DNA from 3 places in the Shuttleworthella sp. MSX8B genome. Region 2 is predicted to be linked to each of the others. Evidence: predicted binding sites of a transcription regulator. Region 2 holds the regulator's gene; each other region holds the start of a gene.
The links. Region 2 encodes HrcA, which represses chaperone genes, less so after heat shock. Its sites were predicted from a motif close to TGTTAGCACTCNNNNNNNNNGAGTGCTAACA; they were not measured.
Positions count from the first base shown of each region.

Region 1: the regulator HrcA is predicted to act here: its motif matches at 1,458-1,488, upstream of htpG (molecular chaperone HtpG).
Region 3: the regulator HrcA is predicted to act here: its motif matches at 1,519-1,549, upstream of clpB (ATP-dependent chaperone ClpB).

Region 1 is NZ_JAQT01000027.1:68,251-71,513, forward strand. Features, by position in the region: gene HMPREF1508_RS06600 (glycosyltransferase) at 107-1,126, opposite strand; gene htpG (molecular chaperone HtpG) at 1,579-3,263, shown strand, end outside.
Region 2 is NZ_JAQT01000033.1:78,708-81,970, reverse strand. Features, by position in the region: gene hemW (radical SAM family heme chaperone HemW) at 1-580, shown strand, start outside; gene hrcA (heat-inducible transcriptional repressor HrcA) at 793-1,863, shown strand; gene HMPREF1508_RS10890 (GNAT family N-acetyltransferase) at 1,860-2,099, shown strand; gene HMPREF1508_RS08110 (metalloprotease family protein) at 2,162-2,770, shown strand; gene grpE (nucleotide exchange factor GrpE) at 3,132-3,263, shown strand, end outside.
Region 3 is NZ_JAQT01000012.1:49,953-53,215, forward strand. Features, by position in the region: gene HMPREF1508_RS03150 (undecaprenyl-diphosphate phosphatase) at 1-366, shown strand, start outside; gene HMPREF1508_RS03155 (MBL fold metallo-hydrolase) at 488-1,402, shown strand; gene clpB (ATP-dependent chaperone ClpB) at 1,688-3,263, shown strand, end outside.

The DNA.
Region 1 (3,263 bases), on a different contig from region 2:
GAGCCTCCGCGACCGTATTTCCGTCGCGGAGGCTCCTTTTTATGGATAAGCTATGTGCTTATCAGCAAAGGGCGTCTGACTCTAAAATCAGCGAATGATAGGAAGCTTAGAGTTCCAGTAAGCCCGCGTCCAAATAGATCATGGCAAGCGCCTCTCCCAGGACCGTCAGGGTCCTGACCGCGTCCAACAGCTTCACATTGGCCCGAATCCCTGATAAGGTCAGCTCCTCATCCATCTCCGCCTCTGTCTCATATCGGAAGGGACAGAGACCTTCAGCCGTGAGGAAATCCATCCGATAGGCCTTGTTGGAGGCTGTGATCAAAAGTCCCTCTTCCTCCAGTTCCCGCCTGATCTCGCGCAGGTTCTCACTGCCCCGGTAGACGGCCTCCTGGTGTCCGACCCGATAGGCCATCCTGGCCTGATCGGACAACCTCCTCTCATAATCTCTTTCCTGCCTGCCTTTCTGTCCGGCCTGCTCATCCTCCACAAGATTTGAAGTGAACTCCGAAGTCTCATTGCCCGTCATCTTCTTCGGGCCGGCGATCCTCCCCTTGTCATCCGCCTCAGTTTTGCCGCCGCTTATTGTCCTCTGCGCACAGTAAAAGGAGGTATCAGCCATTCGGACGTCATAGTCAACGATGTCTCCCTTTGCATTGACAAAGTCCTCCTCCATCCCATAGATGATCAGGTCTGACTGCTGCCTGCGTGCAGAATCCCGCAGGGTGGCCAGAAGCTCTTCGTCATAGTGATACATCGGCTCCAGCAAAAGGAAGTACTTTGGTCTCTTTTCGGACTGAATCTCATCAAAAGTTTCGGCTCCCATCTCAGCCCAGCGCTTCCTGGCCACAGCAAAGAGTCGGTTCTCCCTTTCCTCCGGATTCGAGCTCGGCCTGTCTTCCTGATCCGAATTCGGTCTCAGTTCTTCCGATGAAAGACAGGCAATCCGATCCGGATGCTTCCTGCTCCATTCCCTGGCAATTTCTAAACTTCCATCTTTGGAAGAGAGGTCCGCGATCACCAGTCTCCATCCGTCCTCAGTCTGGGCCAAGAGATCCCGAATGGCCCCCTCCATGTACTCTGCCCCATCATGAACCGGCATCAAAATCAAAAAAATTGGATCGCCCATACCTGTCTCCATTCCCGCCTTCTCTCTCCCCAAATCCTTGCCCCTCAGTATAACACCTGACGAAGAGATAAGCCTTGCCCTCGGATAAATTTTTCTGAGCCGAAATTATCCCTCTCCAATCCTCTCTCTTAACTTAGCCATCTACATTCCCTTCCTGACTCAGTCGTCTACATTCCCTATCTGACTTAGCCGTCTGCATTCCTTCCCGGGGCAATTCCGGGTGGATTCTTATGGGGAAGGACTCTGAATCCACTATCTCTATCTGTCATCCAGGTCGTAATCAACACTTGCTTCTTCTGACCTATAATTGCATTCTCTTCTTTTGAGTTATAATCAGCACTCACTTCTTTCGAGTGCTATTGACATCAAATTAATAGAAAACTAAAATAGGAAAGGTAGTCGGGAACAGGGCCGTTCCCCTCAAATTTAATAATCAAGGAGCAATAATATTTATGAGCAGTAAACAAGGATCTCTTTCCATTACATCTGAGAACATCTTTCCGGTCATCAAGAAATGGCTCTACGAAGACCATGATATTTTTATCCGCGAGCTGATTTCCAACGGCTGCGACGCCATTTCCAAGCTGCACAAGTTAGACATCATGGGAGAAGTTTCCCTTCCTCTGGATTACAAGGCCAAAATACAGGTTACGGTAAATCCCGAGGATAAGACCCTGACCTTCGTGGACAACGGCATCGGGATGACAGCTGAAGAAGTAGATAAGTACATCAACCAGATCGCCTTCTCCGGCGCGACAGACTTTCTGAACAAGTATAAGGACAAGACCTCTGAGGATCAGATCATCGGTCATTTCGGCCTGGGCTTCTACTCCGCTTTTATGGTGGCTGATACCGTGGAAATCGACTCTCTCTCCTGCCAGGAGGGGGCGACAGCGGTCCACTGGGTCTGTGACGGCGGCACCCAGTATCAGATGGACGAGGGCGATTACGATCAGGTCGGCACGAAGATCACCCTGCATCTGAATGAGGACTGTCTGGAATTCTCCAATGAGTACAAGGTTCGCGAGGTGATCGAGAAATACTGTTCCTTCATGCCCACGGAGATCTATCTGAACAAGGTAAATGCCCCCGAGGAATATGAGACCATTGACGCTTCGGATCTGCGCGAGACGGATCAGGTTGTCGAGGAGATCCACGAGGATGCCAGGTATGAGGAGAAGGAGAAGGAAGACGGGAGTAAGGAAACCGTAGAGGTCTCTCCCGCCAAGGACCAGCGCAAGATCGTAAAGCGCCCTGTCCCCCTCAATGACATCAATCCTCTCTGGGCCAAGACCCCCTCCGACTGTACCGATGACGAGTACCGCGACTTCTACCGCAAGGTCTTCATGGACTACAAGGAGCCCCTCTTCTGGATCCATCTCAATATGGATTACCCCTTCAACCTCAAGGGTATTCTCTATTTCCCCCGGATCAACTCAGAGTATGAGTCCATTGAGGGAACCATCAAGCTCTACAATAACCAGGTCTTCGTCGCCGACAATATCAAGGAGGTCATCCCCGAGTATCTCATGCTCTTAAAAGGGGTCATTGACTGTCCTGATCTTCCCCTGAATGTCTCCCGGTCTGCCCTGCAGAATGACGGATTTGTCAGAAAGATCAGTGACTACATTTCCAAAAAAGTGGCGGACAAGCTGTCCGGTCTCTGCAAGACCGACCGCGAGAACTATGAGAAATACTGGGAGGATATCGCCCCCTTCATCAAATATGGCTGTCTCAAGGACAACAAGTTCTGCGACCGCATGAATGACTATATTCTCTTTAAGGATATTGAGGGCAAGTTCCGCACCCTTCCCGATCTTCTGGTCAAGCCCAAAGAGTCCGAAGTAGAGACTTCCGCGTCCTCAGATTCTGCAGAGGATACCTCCTCTGAAAGTAAATCCCAGGATGGTCAGGATACAAAAGGGGATTCTTCTGACGGGTCAAACGATTCCGACAGGTCTGACGATTCCAACAGGTCAGATGACTCTGACAAGAAGTCTGAGGCAAAGGCCGAGGAAAACGCGCCCAAGGAGCCCGAGAAGAAGACCGTCTACTATGTCACCGATGAGCAGCAGCAGAGCCAGTACATCAAGATGTTCAAGGACCAGGGCATGGACGCTGTCGTACTCAATACGAC
Region 2 (3,263 bases):
GACGGGAAAGGGATACAGGCAGTACGAGATTTCCAACTATGCCAGGGAGGGCTATGCCTGTCGTCATAACCTGGGCTATTGGGAGAGAAAGCCCTACCTTGGATTTGGTGTGGGGGCGGCGTCTTTACTCTGTGATTCCCTCATAGACAGGCATTCGGACAGGAATCCCCTCATGCGAAAAGATCCGGCACAGAGAAGCTGCGCCTATCCAAATCTGCGCTTTTCCAATATCCCTGAGACAGACCGCTATATTGACCTCTGGGGAAAATATGATCCCGGTCAACAGCTGGACCTGGATGAAGTCCTGGCGGACGCTCCCTGGATTGATTCCAAAACGGTGCAGAAGCTGACCCGCCGGGAGGCCATGGAGGAATTTCTCTTTTTGGGGCTGCGCAAGACCAGGGGCATACGGGAGGCGGATTTTTTCAACGCTTTTGATCTCCCCGTCGGCAGTGTCTATGGATCCACTCTGGAGAGCCAGAGCAAGCGGGGTCTCCTGCGCCGACAGGGAGGGATGATTGCTCTTACAAAGGCAGGTACGGATATTTCTAACCAGGTGCTGGCGGAATATTTGCGTTAAATTTTTTGCATTAAAACAGAAATAAAACAGCCCCAAAGCGGCAAATTTATCTCACAAAAGCAGTAATTTATCGCACAAAAGCAGTAATTTGTCTCCCTAAAAGCAGTAGATTCGTCTCCTCGTGTTGACAGGCAAAGGCCCTGTCCCTACAATAAAAGAAGTTGTAGCACTCAGGAGAATCGAGTGCTAGTGCCAAAAGAGAGGAGAAATCTATGGCAGATTCCGGGCAGGGTATTGAGGAACTTTCCGAGCGCAAGTCAAAGATCCTCCACGCAATTATTCAGAATTACCTGGAGTCCGGAGAGCCGGTCGGTTCAAGGACGATTTCCAAGTTAGAGGGCGTCAGTCTGAGCTCCGCTACGATTCGCAATGAGATGAGCGACTTAGAGGAGATGGGCTACATCATTCGTCCCCACACCTCGGCCGGCCGGATCCCGACGGATCAGGGCTATCGCTTCTATGTGGATCATCTGATGGCGGAGAAGGACCAGGAGGTTACAGAGCTCAAGGACTTCGTGATCCAGAAGACGGAGAAGATGGATAAGGTCTTACAGCAGGTTGCCAAATTTTTGGCCAATACCACGCAGTACACCTCCCTGATCTCCGCGCCGGCTGTGAGCAAGAACCGAATTAAGTTCCTCCAGCTCTCTCAGGTTAATGAGCACCAGATCCTGGCCGTCATCATGATGGGAGGCAATATGGTCAAGAGCCGCCTGATTGAGGTCAAGAGCATTCTGAGCGGTGAGAATCTCCTGAAGCTCAATATGCTGCTCAACAACAGCCTGAATGGGCTGACCGCGCAGGAAATCAATCTGACTACGATCAGCAGGATGCAGGAGCAGGCGGGAATTCACGAGGATATTGTGGCGGAGGTCTTAAAGACCATTCCGGAGACGCTGCGTGAGGATGACGGACTGGAGATCTATACGTCCGGAGCCACCAATATTTTCAAATACCCGGAGCTGTCTGACGCGCAAAAGGCCTCGACCTTCATCTCTACCTTTGAGGAGAAGGGACAATTGGCGGAGCTGATCAATGACGTGCAGGAGCAGAGCGCCAACAATCCCGATTCGACGGGGATCCAGGTCTATATTGGAAGTGAATCTCCCATCGGAAACATGCCGGACTGCTCAGTTGTGACAGCCAACTATGACCTGGGTGACGGAGTCAGGGGGACGATCGGTATCGTGGGGCCCAAGCGAATGGATTATGCCAAGGTGATGGGCAGTCTCAAAGAGCTCAAGAGCAAGCTCTCTGAGATCATGGAAGATGCCCGGGAATAAAGAGAATAGAGTTTGTTGCTGCAACAGCTTTTCTGTCATCGGATGATGCAGAGAAGCTGTATTTTGCAGAAGTAGCACATGATGCGGGAGTCATCGGAGACGAAGCGTTTGCTGTATTTCAGATTGCAGAATATATGGCAAGTGCCGAACGGGCATACTGGTTTGGAGAAGCATTTCAGGGTCAGGGTATCATGCCGGAAGCTGTGAAGGAAATGCTGCGCCATAGATATACCTGATGAAGAAGGAAGATTGGCAGGAGATGTCAAAATCATTTTAAAGGTACGATTCTGAGGTTAAGATGGCGATCGTTTGGGAAGGAAATAAAAAAGAATTTGGAACATCGCATCAAAGTCCGCCGGTTCAGCAGAATGCGGTTAAGATTCGTGATGCTGAGGGATTTATCGGTAAGTCCCTGCCGTTTGGTATAGCTCCAATGATGATTTGCATGTTGGCGGTATTCTTAAAGGCATTTACAAGCAAGGAAGCACCGATTTCTCCAATATACCTTGTTCCGGCCTTTTTGATTGGATTTATGATAGCATTACCGATTCACGAGTTTGCGCACGCAGTTTGTTATCCGAAAGAAGCTACGGTGTGGGTGGGACTGTGTGTTCGTAAAATGCAGGCATGGGCCATTTCATATCATCCTCTTACAAAAAGGCGGTTTATCTGTATGTCTTTAGCCCCTGCCCTTTTGGGAATCATTCCTCTAATAGGAATCATCTTTATTCCAATAACAATGAAACCACTACTTACGATATGCGTCGTATCCGCATTCATGGGACTTATATCTCCGGCGCCTGACTATATGGATGCAATAAATGTTATGAGAAAAGTCCCCAAAGGTGCTGTCATCCGCGATTCACAGGATGGTTTGTATGCATATTTGAGTTCGATCGGAGGCTGATCAGCAGCTTTCCGTGATACGGGGAACAATAATGTATAGGATTTGAGGGATATCCCGGTGTCAGTATGGCGACATTTAACGATCCAATTGCGTTATACAATGTCAGCGCAACCATCATCTGCTCTTTCGAATACTTCATCTGTTCTCCCAGGGGCATTGCAGCGCCCAATTTTTTGTCCTCACCCTTTTAGAAGAATAGAATTTACGTTTTCATTTTTCTTCAGTGAAAAACTTGCAAATTTAAGTTGACACGATCTGTGAGGGGTGTTATCTTAGTGCATGAAGATATTAGCACTCACCAATATCGAGTGCTAATTGAAACAAATCCCAGGGTCGCAGACCCGAGAAAGGTGGTAGTTTTTTGGCTGAAGAAAAGAAGACTCCGGAGAGCAGCAATGAAGAGGCTGTGAAAGAAGCCGTAAGAGAGGCCAGAGAAGAAGCGAAGAAGCAGGAAAAGGCCGGTGAGAACGGGGAAACAGCAGAAGAAACTGCT
Region 3 (3,263 bases), on a different contig from region 2:
ATCGGGATCTTTCAGCTCCTGGCAGCTGTCTTCCCGGGAACATCCAGATCCGGAGCAACCATCGTCGGCGCCCTCTCCATTGGCGTCTCCCGCAAGATTGCCGCGGAATTCACCTTTATTCTGGCGATTCCGGTGATGCTGGGGGCCAGCCTTCTGAAGATTGTCAAGTATTTTGTGGGGGGAGCTTACTTCAGCGGCATGGAAGCGGCCATTCTTTTGACGGGGATGCTTGTCGCCTTCTTTGTATCCCTTGTGATCATCCGCTTCCTGATGGACTACATCCGCAAGCACGATTTTAAGCCTTTCGGCATGTACCGTATCGTGCTGGGGTTCGCGGTGATTCTCTATTTTGCGCTGTTGCATTAAACCGGTTCGAAGGGGGCCTCGCTGAGCAGGCATTTTGTTGACATGAAGTTGACATGGGCCGCAGGCTGTAAGCGCTGCTGATGCCCTGTGGTCATGAAATCGATGAGAGGATGGGAAGAATATGAGTATTTTCGGGCGTGAGCACAAAGAGGATGGAATCGGAGTCTGCCTTTTGACTCTCACGAACGAATTTGAGGCGGACCGGGCTATTGCCGCCTTAAAGAGCCAGGGGATATGCGCCTACAAGCACGAGGACGGAGCCAATCAGCTGATGGGGATTTACATGGGGGCAGGGGATTTCCACCCTGTCAGTATTTTCGTGGCCGAGGAGGCCAGGGAAAAGGCGGCTGAACTCCTTGAAGAGATGGGATTCACCGGTGACCTCACGGACAGCTCCAACATCCGTCTGATCACACACGCGGCTGTTCGGATGGAAGTCTGCGGCAAAGTAGTCTATCTGGATCCCTATCAGATCAGGGAGGCTTCTCATGACGCGGATCTGATTCTGATCACCCATGAGCACTATGATCACTACTCCCCAGAGGATATCGACAAGCTGGCGACAGAGGAAACGCGCTATGTATTCCCGGAGAGCATGGAAGAGATGATCTCAGTGGGAAGGGCGGATCTGCGGGGGAAGACCCGTTATCTGAGGCCGGGCCAGGAGATGGACTGGGAGGGGATAGGGATCGCCGGCATTTTAGCCTATACGATCGGGAGAGATTTTCACCCGAGAGAAAAGGGCTGGCTGGGGTATCTGATCGATGACGGGAAGAAAAAGGTCTATGTCGCCGGGGACACGGACGCGACGGCTGAGGCCAAGTCCGTGGTCTGCGATATCGCCCTGATTCCATGCGGGGGTAAATACACCTGTGACCCTGAGCAGGCGGCGGAACTGGCCAATGCCATTGCACCCGATATTGTCATCCCGAGTCACTATGGGAGTGTGATCGGAGACGCCTCCTGCGCCGATCGCTTTGAGAGCCTGGTAGCCCCCCAGATTCAGGTAGAGAAGAAGATGGAGTATCTGGATTAATGGGATTAAGACGAATTGAGAATTAAGAAGAATTAGGGAGAATCAGGACGGATTAGGGGAAAAGAAAACAAAAAACAAAAAACGAAAAATGGGGGAAGAAAAAGAAAGATAAAAATTGTTAGCACTCGAACTTGACGAGTGCTAATTTTGGTGTTATAACATACCTGTGAAACGAAAAGAGGATGTGAGAACTCACAGAAGATTTTTTCGGGAAAGCAGACAATGGAATCCGCGCCTTGCGGATATTCCATTGTCACGAATCTAAGAGAAAAAGGAGGTGGACCTATGAACATTCAAAAATTCACACAGAAGTCCATCGAGGCAGTACAGAATACAGAGAAGCTGGCGGCTGATTACGGCAATCAGACCATTGACGACGAGCACCTTCTGGTCGCTCTCCTGCAGCAGGAGGACGGACTGATCCCCAAGCTTCTGGAGAAGATGGAGATCAATGGGCAGCATTTTACAGAAAATGCCCTGTCCAAGCTCAATGCTCTGCCCAAGGTCTCAGGGGCCGGTCAGCGCTATTTCTCACAGGCGCTCAACGACGCCTTGAATCACGCGGAGGATGAGGCGAAGGCCATGGGAGATGAGTACGTCTCCGTGGAGCACCTCTTCCTGTCGATGATGCGCTTCGCCAGCAGGGGCATGAAGGCTCTGATGAGCGAGTACGGGCTGACCAGGGAGCGTTTTTTGACGGCCCTCTCTCAGGTGAGAGGCAATGTCCGGGTCACCAGTGACAATCCAGAGGACACCTATGAGGCCCTGGACAAGTACGGTCATGAGATGGTGGCCAGAGCCAAGGAGCAGAAGGCGGACCCCATCATCGGAAGGGATGAGGAGATCCGCAACGTGATTCGGATTCTCTCCCGCAAGTCCAAGAACAACCCCGTCTTAATCGGCGATCCCGGCGTTGGCAAGACCGCCGTGGTCGAGGGCTTGGCCCAGCGTATCGCCAGGGGAGATGTGCCGGATACCTTGAAAGACAAGAAGATCTTCGCCCTGGATATGGGGGCTCTGGTGGCCGGAGCCAAGTATCGGGGCGAGTTCGAGGAACGTCTCAAGGCTGTCCTCGACTCCGTTAAGAAGTCAGAGGGACAGATCCTTATGTTCATTGACGAACTCCACACCATTGTGGGCGCCGGAAAGACAGACGGAGCTCTGGACGCCGGCAATATGTTAAAGCCCATGCTGGCCAGAGGAGAACTTCACTGCATCGGGGCGACCACATTAGATGAGTACCGGGAGTATATTGAGAAGGATCAGGCCCTGGCAAGGCGGTTTCAGCCGGTTATGGTGGATGAGCCGACGGTGGAGGATACCATATCAATCCTGCGCGGACTCAAAGACCGCTATGAGGTCTTCCATCATGTGAAGATTCAGGACGCGGCCTTAGTCTCCGCCGCGACCCTCTCTAACCGCTATATTACAGACCGTTTTCTCCCGGATAAGGCAATTGACCTGGTCGATGAGGCCTGTGCTTCGATTCGCACAGAGATGGATTCCATGCCGGAGGATCTGGACGAGATCAACCGCAAGGTGATGCAGATGCAGATTGAGGAGGAGGCTCTGAAGAAGGAGACCGATTCCCTCTCTAAGGAGCGACTGGAGAAGCTGACCCGCGAGCTGGCAGACTTAAAAGAGGAGCTCAACAGCCGCAAGGCACAGTGGGAGAATGAGAAGAATGCCCTGGACAAGGTCTCTGCCCTCCGTGAGGAGATCGAGGAGACTAAGAAGGAAATCGAACGGGCCAAGACATCCTACGACCTGTCCAAGGCGGCGGAGCTGCAGTACGGCAAGCTGCCCAAGCTGCAGGAATCCTTAAAAGCGGAAGAAGCCAACATAGAAGGCAAGGATATGG